2 regions of the Methylococcus sp. S1M genome follow, and region 2 is predicted to be linked to the other one. Evidence: predicted binding sites of a transcription regulator. Region 2 holds the regulator's gene; the other holds the start of a gene.
What was found. The regulator HrcA, encoded in region 2, represses chaperone genes, less so after heat shock. The targets are predictions, from matches to a motif close to TNTTAGCACTCNNNNNNNNNGAGTGCTAANA.

Region 1 (4,785 bases), on a different contig from region 2:
GGGGGTGATTTTCGCCCTGGCGCGCCAGTTCGGCATTCCCATCCGCTTCATCGGCATCGGGGAGGGTATCGACGATCTGCGCGACTTCGATGCCGTCCAGTTCATCGATGCCTTGTTCGCCGAGGAAGAGACGAGCGGGACCACCCGCCTGCATTGAGGCCGTGCTGGAATTCAAAGAGGTCTACAAGCGTTATCCCGAGTTTGGTGAAGCCCTGCACGACGTCAGCTTCCACATCGGGCGCGGCGAACGGGTGTTCCTCACCGGCCATTCGGGAGCCGGCAAGAGCACCCTGCTCAAGCTGGTCGCCGTGATCGAGCGGGCCACGCGTGGCCAGATCGTGCTGGACGGCCGGAACATCACCCGTGCCTCCAACCGGGAGATTCCCTATATCCGGCGCAAGCTCGGCCTGATCTTCCAGGATTACAAGCTGCTGTACGACCGTTCGGTGTTCGACAACGTGGCTTTGCCGCTGGTCATCGCCGGTTTCAATCCGGGTGAGGTCAGCCGCCGGGTGCGTGCGGCGCTCGGCAAGGTGGGCCTTTTGTCCAAAGAGAAGCGGCTGCCGCAGACCCTGTCCGGGGGCGAGCAGCAGCGCGTCGGCATCGCCCGGGCGATCGTCCACAAGCCGGACTTCATTCTGGCCGACGAGCCGACCGGCAACCTCGATCCGGAGGCGGCGCGGGAGGTCATGGACATCTTCCGCGATTTCAACGATCTCGGCGTGACCTTGCTCATCGCCAGCCATGACGAGCAGTTGATCTCACGGTGTGGTGGGCGGGTCCTGCGCCTTCAGCGCGGAAGTCTGTCGGAGGTGGGCGCATGAAACGGCAGCGCAGGCGTGCTCAGCGGTGGGGCGGCACGTCTGCGGCCCGGCGGCACAGCGGTCCGAGTCCGGTCGACCGGCTGCAGAGCTACTTGGTTTCGCACCTGCATACCGCCAAGGAGGCGCTGCGGCGGATGCGGCGCACGCCTTTCGCCATGGCACTCACACTCTTGGTCATCGCCGCCACGCTGGCGCTGCCCACCAGTTTCCACGTACTGGTGAAAAACCTCCGCATGGTCGGCGGAGACCTGGAAGCGACCAACGAGATTTCGCTTTACCTCAAGCCGGATCTGTCCAACGACGCCGGGCGCAGGCTGGCGGAGCGGTTGAAAAATCATGCGCAGATCGCCGAGACGCGGCTCGTCACCAAGGAGGCCGGCATCGAGCAACTGAAGACCTATAGCGGCTTCGGCGAAGCCTTGTCGGCGCTGAATTTCAACCCGCTGCCGGTGGTGATCGGCATACGGCCGAAGGACTCGCTGACCCAGCCCGAACAGGTCGAACGCCTCGTGGCCGAACTCAAAGCCCTGCCCGAAGTCGATCTGGTGCAGAGCGACATCCAGTGGATGCACCGGCTCCATGCCCTGCTCCAGGTCGCCGAGCGCAGTTTCGGCGTCCTCGGGGCGCTGCTGGCGGCCGCGGTGGTGTTCATCATCGGTAACACGATCCGTCTGGAACTTTACGGCCGCCGCGAGGAAATCGTCGTGCAGAAGCTGCTGGGCGCGACCGACCGGTTCATCCGGCGGCCGTTTCTCTATACCGGTTTCTGGTACGGTTTCCTCGGCAGCCTCGGCGCCTGGATCGTCGTCGGCGTCATGCTGCTGATCGTGCGGGCTCCCATCCACCAACTCAACGTCCTCTATGGTAGCGACTTTACCCTGGCCTTTCTCGGTTTCCAGGAGACCATGGCGCTGGTCGGCATCGCCTGTTTCCTCGGGGTGGCCGGGGCCTTTGCGGTGCTCATCCAGCATCTGCGGGACGTGCGCCCCGAGTGAGTCGCAGGGCCGAGGGCTTGCCGAAGCCAGGAACTTGCGCTAGTTTTGGCACTCAAAAGGGACGAGTGCTAAAACCCATCACCACCATAACAGGGCATTCCATGACTTACGAATTGACTCTCCCGACCCATTTGCCGCTGGGGTCCATCGACGATTATTTCGCCGCGGTGAACCGTCTGCCGCGGCTGGATGCCGATGAGGAACGGGAACTGGCGATCCGTTTCCGTGACGAGCAGGATCTGGAGGCTGCCCGGCGCTTGGTGTTGGCGAATCTGCGTTTCGTGGCCTACATCGCGCGGGGTTACCTCGGCTACGGGCTGCCGCTGGCGGATCTGATCCAGGAGGGCAACATCGGTTTGATGAAAGCCGTCAAGCGCTACGACCCGGATGTCGGCGTGCGGCTGGTCTCGTTCGCCGTGCACTGGATCCGCGCCGAGATCCATGAATTCATCATCCAGAACTGGCGCATCGTGAAGATTGCGACCACCAAAGCCCAGCGCAAGCTGTTTTTCAATTTGCGCAAGATGAAGAATCGCCTGGGCTGGCTCACTCCCGAGGAAGCCGCGGCGGTGGCAGCCGAGTTGGGCGTGGACGTCGAGGACGTCTACAAGATGGAGAACCGGCTGAACAACCCGGATATGGCGCTTGAGGCGCATGGCGAGGACGACGGCGACGACCGCGAGAGTCATGCGCCCATCCATTATCTCCAGCAAGAAGGAGGCGACCCGGCGCTGCTCATCGAGCACAGCGAATGGGAAAACCGCCAGCAGGAAAAACTGCAGGAAGCCATCGGCCAGCTCGACGAACGCAGCCGTGACATCGTGGCCAGCCGCTGGCTCAGCGAAGACAAGCTCACACTCCACGATCTGGCGGCGCGCTACAACGTCTCGGCCGAGCGTATCCGCCAGCTCGAGAGCAGCGCGATGAAGAAACTGCGGAACGCTCTCGCCGACGCCGCTTAGCTGGCCAAGGCGGACACCGCGCCGGCCGGCGGTGTCCGCCCGTCCTTCATCAGGCCGGTTCCAACCCCAGCGCTTTCCAGACTTCGAGGCAGGCTTCGGCCCGATTCAGCGTGTAAAAGTGCAGGCCGGGAGCTCCTTGTTCCAGCAGCCGCCGGCACAGTTCCGTCACTACCTCCAGGCCGAAGGCACGGATCGCTTTGCGATCGTCGCCGAAGGCTTCCAGCCGCTTGCGGATCCAGCGCGGAATGTCGGCGCCGCACAGGTCCGAAAACCGCACCAGTTGGGAATGGTTGGTGATCGGCATGATGCCTGGCACGATTGGAATGTCGATGCCGAGTCGTTCGCAGTCGTCGACGAACCGGAAATAGGCTTCCGGGTTGTAGAAATACTGGGTGATGGCGCTGTCGGCGCCGGCATCCACTTTGCGCTTGAAATTCTTCAGGTCGCTCTCGGCGCTGGCCGCCTGCGGGTGAACTTCGGGGTAGCACGCTACCTCGATGTGGAAATGGTTCCCTGTTTCGGAGCGGATGAATTCCACCAGTTCGTTGGCGTGGCGGAATTCGCCGGCCGACAGCATGCCGGACGGCATGTCTCCACGCAGCGCCACGATGTGGCGGATTCCATGCGAGCGGTAGGCTTCGAGGATTTCGCGGATGCTCCGGCGGGTGGAGGCGATGCAGGACAGGTGGGGAGCGCACTCGATGCCGGTGGTCTGCTGAATCTCCAACGCCGTTTCGAAAGTCTTCTCGCGCGTCGAGCCGCCTGCGCCGAAGGTCACGGAGCAGAAGCGCGGCTTGAGCGGCGCGAGCTTGGTCAGCGTGCGTCGCAGGTTCTCCGTCGCCTCTTCGGTTTTCGGCGGAAAGAATTCGAAGCTGAATTCCCGCGGATATTTCAACTGAGTCTTCATTGCACTCCCCATCGCCCCAGTCCTCTCGCAGAGGATGAGGAACGTCGCTGTGGCCTTCGTGTCGAGGAAAACGAAATCCTGCACGAGGCAGGCCGTCGGATTGAGCAGGCTCGAAAGGCCCGCCTCCGGAGCCGGGGGGGTCCGGAGACAAGGCCATTGCTTCGTCAGTAGCGGTAGTGGTCCGGCTTGTAGGGGCCCTCCTTGGGCACGCCGATGTAGGCGGCCTGCTCGTCGGACAGTTCGGTAAGCCGGGCGCCGATCTTCTTCAGGTGCAGGCGGGCCACCTTCTCGTCCAGATGCTTGGGCAGCACGTAGACCTTGTTTTCGTACTTGGCGCCGTGGCAGAACAGCTCGATCTGGGCCAGGGTCTGGTTGGTGAAGCTGTTGGACATCACGAAGGACGGGTGCCCCGTGGCGCATCCCAGGTTCACCAGCCGGCCTTCCGCCAGCAGGATGATGCGGCGACCGTTGGGGAGGACGATGTGGTCCACCTGGGGCTTGATGTTCTCCCAGGTGTATTGCCTCATCGCGGCGACTTCGATTTCCGAGTCGAAGTGGCCGATGTTGCAGACGATGGCCTGGTCCTTCATCTTCACCATGTGGTCGTGGGTGATGACGCCCACGTTGCCGGTGGCGGTGACGAAGATGTCGGCCTTGTCGCAGGCCTCGTCCATGGTCACTACGCGGTAGCCTTCCATGGCGGCCTGCAGGGCGCAGATGGGATCGATCTCGGTGATCCACACGGTGGCGCCGAGGCCGCGCAGGGACTGGGCGCAGCCCTTGCCCACGTCGCCGTAGCCCAGCACCACGGCGATCTTGCCGGCGATCATCACGTCGGTGGCGCGCTTGATGCCGTCCACCAGGGATTCGCGGCAGCCGTAGAGGTTGTCGAACTTGCTCTTGGTCACCGAGTCGTTGACGTTGATGGCCGGGAACGGCAGGCGTCCCTTGGCCTGCATTTCATACAGGCGGTGCACGCCGGTGGTGGTTTCCTCGGTGACCCCCTTGATGCCTGCCTGGATCCTGGAGTACCAGCCCGGTTTGGCTGCCAGCCTCTTCCTGATGGCCGCGAACAGCACCTCCTCCTCCTCGCAGGT
Region 2 (4,785 bases):
AAGTCCTTCGACAGCTGAGCGAGTTCGCCGACCGCATGTGTGGACTGGGCCAGCAGACCGTTCACCGAATACTGTTCATCCTCGTAAAGCAGCTTGAGCTGCGCGTAACCGATTTCGGAAACCCGCCCGAGATTGGCCAGCAGCTCGTGCTCGTCCGACAGTGCACCGTAATCCAGGCCCGCGATCCCGAGTTGTTCCAGTTCGTTCACCTGGTACTGGAGCAATTCCTGGCGCGCGTTGCGACTGCTGGCGTCCTGTTGCAGGCGGTCGATCCGCTCGGAAACCTCTTTCCAGCGCTCGAAAATCCGCTTCAGCTCCGAGGCCAGTTCGCGGCTGCCCGCGTGCCGGTCCAGCAAGGCCCGCTGTTCGCCAGCCTGCAGCAGGTTCAGATGAGCGTGCTGACCGTGGATTTCCACCAGATGCCTTCCCAGCGCCTGGAGGTTCGGGAGGGTCGCGGGACGGCCATTGATGAAAGCGCGCGAGCGCCCATCCGTACCGATGGTCCGGCGAATCACGCAGGTATCTTCATCGGGTTCGGCCAGCTCGTTGTCGATGAGCCAGTCCCGGGCAGAAGGGGCATCGCCCAGATCGAAGCAGAGGCTGACTTCGCCCCGCTCCGCGCCCGGCCGTACCAGACCGGAGTCGGCCCGGTCGCCCAGTGCCAGTCCCAGAGCGGTGAGCAGGATGGACTTGCCGGCACCGGTCTCGCCTGTGAGCACGGTGAAGCCGGGGCGGAGGTCCAGATCGAGGGCGGATACCACCGCGAGGTCCCGTATGCTCAGGCTGGTCAGCATGGCTCAGCGGTTGCTCCAGTTGAGCTTGTGCCTCAGGATCTGGAAGAAATCGTAGTCCGTCGGGTGAAGGATACGGAAAGGCCGTTCCGCCTTGCGAATTTCGATGCGGTCCTCGATCCCGACGTCCGGGAAGGGGACGTTGTCGCAGCTTACCTGGGCGCGGAATTCCTTGTTCGGCCGGAAAGCGATCGTGACCAGGCTGTCGCCGGAAATGACGATGGGACGGTTGGACAGGGTGTGGGGGTTGATCGGCGCCAGTACCGTGGCATTGAGCGTGGGATAGAGGATCGGGCCTCCGGCCGACAGCGCATAGGCAGTTGAACCGGTGGGCGTGGAGACGATCAGCCCGTCGGAGCGCTGGGAATTCAGAAACACGCCATCGATGGCGGTTTCCAGTTCGATCATGCTGGTCGCGCTGCCACTGTGGACGACGACTTCGTTGATTGCGCTGCCTTGCGCGATGGTCTGCCCGTTCCGGATCAACCGGGCCGTCAGAGGGTAACGCTCCTCGGCGCGGCAGGCCCCGCTCAATATCGCATTGAGCTTGTCGACGGCCTCGTTGGGCGAGATGTCCACCAGGAATCCCAGCCGGCCCAGATTGATCCCCACGAGGGGAACGCCATGGGCGTAAAGGCTGCGGGCGGCTCCCAGCAAGGTGCCGTCCCCGCCGACGACGACGGCGATATCTGCCTGCCGTGCCAGTTCGGGCATCGTGCCGGTCCGGGCAGAACGCGGAAAAAGCCCCGCGCACCCGTGCTCCACCAGAATTTCGAGACCGGAAGTCAGCAGATAGGAGTGAATGGCGGCGAGCGTATCCGCTATCCGGGGAGCGTCCGGTTTTCCGATGAGCGCGATGGTGCGAAATTGCGATGGCATCCGCCAGAACTCGAGTGAGGAGGGGTTGAGAATTCGATGCCTTCAGGATCTTGATCAGGATTGGCAAGGCTCGGGGGCGACCGCCGGTCGAAGGGGGCGGATACCGCATTTTTGCCAAATGGTAGGACCTTCTTGACACTTTATCTAGGGGTTGTTAGCTTTTTGGCACTCCAATGGGCCGAGTGCTATTCCTAAAATTAAATCCTTTACGGAATTTCCGTGGCGAGTTTCCCAGAACTGAGCGAACGCGCGCAGCAACTCCTGAAGGCGCTGGTGGAGCGTTACATCGGCGAGGGTCAGCCTGTGGGTTCGCGCGTTCTCGCCCGGGATGCCGGCTTGAGTCCGGCAACGATACGCAACGTCATGGCCGATCTCGAGGAACTCGGCCTGATCACCTCGCCGCATACCTCGGCGGGGCGTCTGCCCACCGTGAGCGGCTATCGCCTGTTCGTCGATTCCCTGCTGACCGTGAAACCTCTGCATCAGGCCATCGTCGACCAGTTGTGGCTGGATCTGGAAAGCCGGGAAAACCCGCGCGATCTGCTGGAAACGGCTTCCAAGCTGCTGTCCGAGCTGACCCACATGGCTTGCATCATTTCCATGCCGAGGCGGGAAACCCTGGTGTTCCAGCACATCGAATTTCTCCCCCTCTCGGACAACCGGGTGCTGGCCATCCTGGTCACGAGTGACCAGGAAATCCACAACAAGATCATCCACACGCCCCACAAATTCAGTGCCGCGGAGTTGCAGACGGCGGCCAACTTCTTCAACGCCGTCTGCGGCGGCAAGGACATGGTTTCGGCCCGGGAGCATCTGCGCGCCGAGTTGGCGAAGGAACGCGACCGTTTGAGTGAACAGCTGTTGCAGGCGGGCGAGATCGCCGAACAGGCTCTGGCCGAGGGCGGGCGTTCCAGGAAGCCGTTCCTGGTGCGCGGGGAAACCAACCTCATGGATTTCGTCGAGCTGGCCGACGTCGACCGGCTGCGCGGTCTGTTCGAGGCGTTCCGGCAGAAAGAAAGCATCGTCGGCCTGCTCGATCGCTGCCTCGAGTCGCCCGGGGTGAAGATCATCATCGGAGAGGAGAGTGGTTTCCGGCCGCTGGAGCCCTGCAGCCTGGTGACGGCTTCCTATTCGGTCGACAACCGGGTGATGGGAGTACTCGGCGTGATCGGACCGACCCGGATGAAGTATGAACGGGTGATTCCGCTAGTGGACGTCACCGCGAAACTGGTGGGAGCGGCCTTGAATCAGCGGACGCTGGCCCCAACTTAGCATTGCCGGAGTCGTGACGGCAAAAGGACATCCGCCGCCCGCTCCCGCCGAGGGGCCGGGCGGTTTCATTTTTCCCGATCCAAACTCTATTAAACCCTGTAATCGGACTATGAGCGAAGAAGAATTGACCAACGGCCCCGGCCCGGAGCCTCAGCCGGAACCGCTGGAGGTGGAGAGCACACCCCTCGAAGCTGCGCCAGCCGCTGAGCCGGACAAGGCCCTGCTCGAGGCGCAGCAGCAGGCCAGCGAAAACTGGGACCGGTTCGTTCGGGCCCAGGCGGAAATGGAAAACCTGCGCCGCCGGCTGGAGAAAGACATCCAGAACGCCCACAAGTACGCGCTGGAAAAATTCGCCAAGGAGCTACTGCCGGTCATGGACAGCCTGGAGCTGGGCATCGCAGCTTCCACCGGCGATGCGCCCGACGTCGCCAAGCTCCGGGAAGGGGCGGAGCTGACCTTGAAGCAGTTCAAGAGCGTGTTTGAGAAATTCGGCATCGCGGTCGTCGATCCGCTCGGCGAGAAGTTCAATCCGGAGCAGCACCAGGCCATGGCCATGGAGCCGGCCGGGGAAGCCGAGCCAAACACGGTCGTCAAGGTCTTTCAGAAAGGCTATCTCCTGAACGACCGGCTGCTTCGGCCGGCGCTCGTCGTCGTGGCCCAGGCTTGAAATCCCCGAGATCGGCCTCACATAGCCTATAGGCTTTCAGAACAATCACTTATAAATCGGAGAAACCCATGGCAAAGATTATCGGGATCGACCTGGGCACCACCAACTCGTGTGTGGCCATCCTCGAGGGCGGCAAGCCCCGCGTGATCGAGAATTCCGAAGGTGCACGCACCACCCCCTCGATCGTCGCTTTCACTGCGGACAACGAGGTGTTGGTGGGGCAGTCCGCCAAGCGGCAGGCCATCACCAATCCGAAGAACACCTTGTTTGCGATAAAGCGGCTGATCGGTCGTCGCTACAAGGATGACGTCGTCCAGAAAGACATCAAGATGGTGCCTTATACGATCGTCGAAGCGGAGAACGGCGACGCCTGGGTGGAGGTCGGCGGAAAGAAGATGGCGCCACCGGAGATTTCGGCGCGCGTGCTGATGAAGCTCAAGAAGGACGCGGAGGCCTATCTGGGTGAAGAAGTCAAGGAAGCGGTCATCACCGTGCCGGCGTATTTCAACGACTCTCAGCGCCAGGCCACCAAGGACGCCGGCCGTATCGCCGGTCTGGATGTCAAGCGCATCATCAATGAGCCGACCGCGGCAGCGCTGGCCTATGGTATGGACAAGAGCCGCGGCGACCAGAAGATCGCGGTCTACGACCTGGGTGGCGGCACTTTCGACATCTCCATCATCGAGATCGCCGAAGTCGACGGCGAGCATCAGTTCGAGGTGCTGTCGACCAACGGCGATACCTTCCTCGGCGGCGAAGACTTCGATCTGCGCATCATCGAATACATCGTAGACGAGTTCCGTAAGGAACAGGGCATCGATCTGCACAACGATCCGCTGGCGCTGCAACGCCTGAAGGAGTCTGCCGAAAAGGCCAAGATCGAGCTGTCGTCCAGCCAGCAGACCGAGATCAACCTGCCCTACATCACGGCGGATGCGACCGGGCCCAAACACCTCAACGTCAAGCTCACCCGGGCCAAGCTGGAGGCGCTGGTGGAGGATCTGATCCTGCGCACCCGCGGTCCTTGTGAAACCGCGCTGAAGGATGCCGGTTTGAAGTCGGCCGACATCGATGAAGTCATCCTGGTCGGCGGTCAGACCCGGATGCCCAAAGTGCAGGAGTTCGTCAAGGAAATCTTCGGCAGGGAGCCGCGTAAGGACGTCAATCCGGATGAGG

Region 1: a site for HrcA is predicted at 1,863-1,893, ahead of rpoH (RNA polymerase sigma factor RpoH). Genes of this name have one in related genera too.

The regions. Positions count from the first base shown of each region.
Region 1 is NZ_JBPDXO010000003.1:136,588-141,372, reverse strand. It holds gene ftsY (signal recognition particle-docking protein FtsY) at 1-157, shown strand, start outside; gene ftsE (cell division ATP-binding protein FtsE) at 162-824, shown strand; gene ftsX (permease-like cell division protein FtsX) at 821-1,819, shown strand; gene rpoH (RNA polymerase sigma factor RpoH) at 1,921-2,781, shown strand; gene metF (methylenetetrahydrofolate reductase [NAD(P)H]) at 2,831-3,688, opposite strand; gene ahcY (adenosylhomocysteinase) at 3,853-4,785, opposite strand, start outside.
Region 2 is NZ_JBPDXO010000002.1:64,957-69,741, reverse strand. It holds gene recN (DNA repair protein RecN) at 1-794, opposite strand, end outside; gene ACSHWJ_RS03995 (NAD(+) kinase) at 798-1,670, opposite strand; gene hrcA (heat-inducible transcriptional repressor HrcA) at 1,890-2,942, shown strand; gene grpE (nucleotide exchange factor GrpE) at 3,052-3,609, shown strand; gene dnaK (molecular chaperone DnaK) at 3,678-4,785, shown strand, end outside.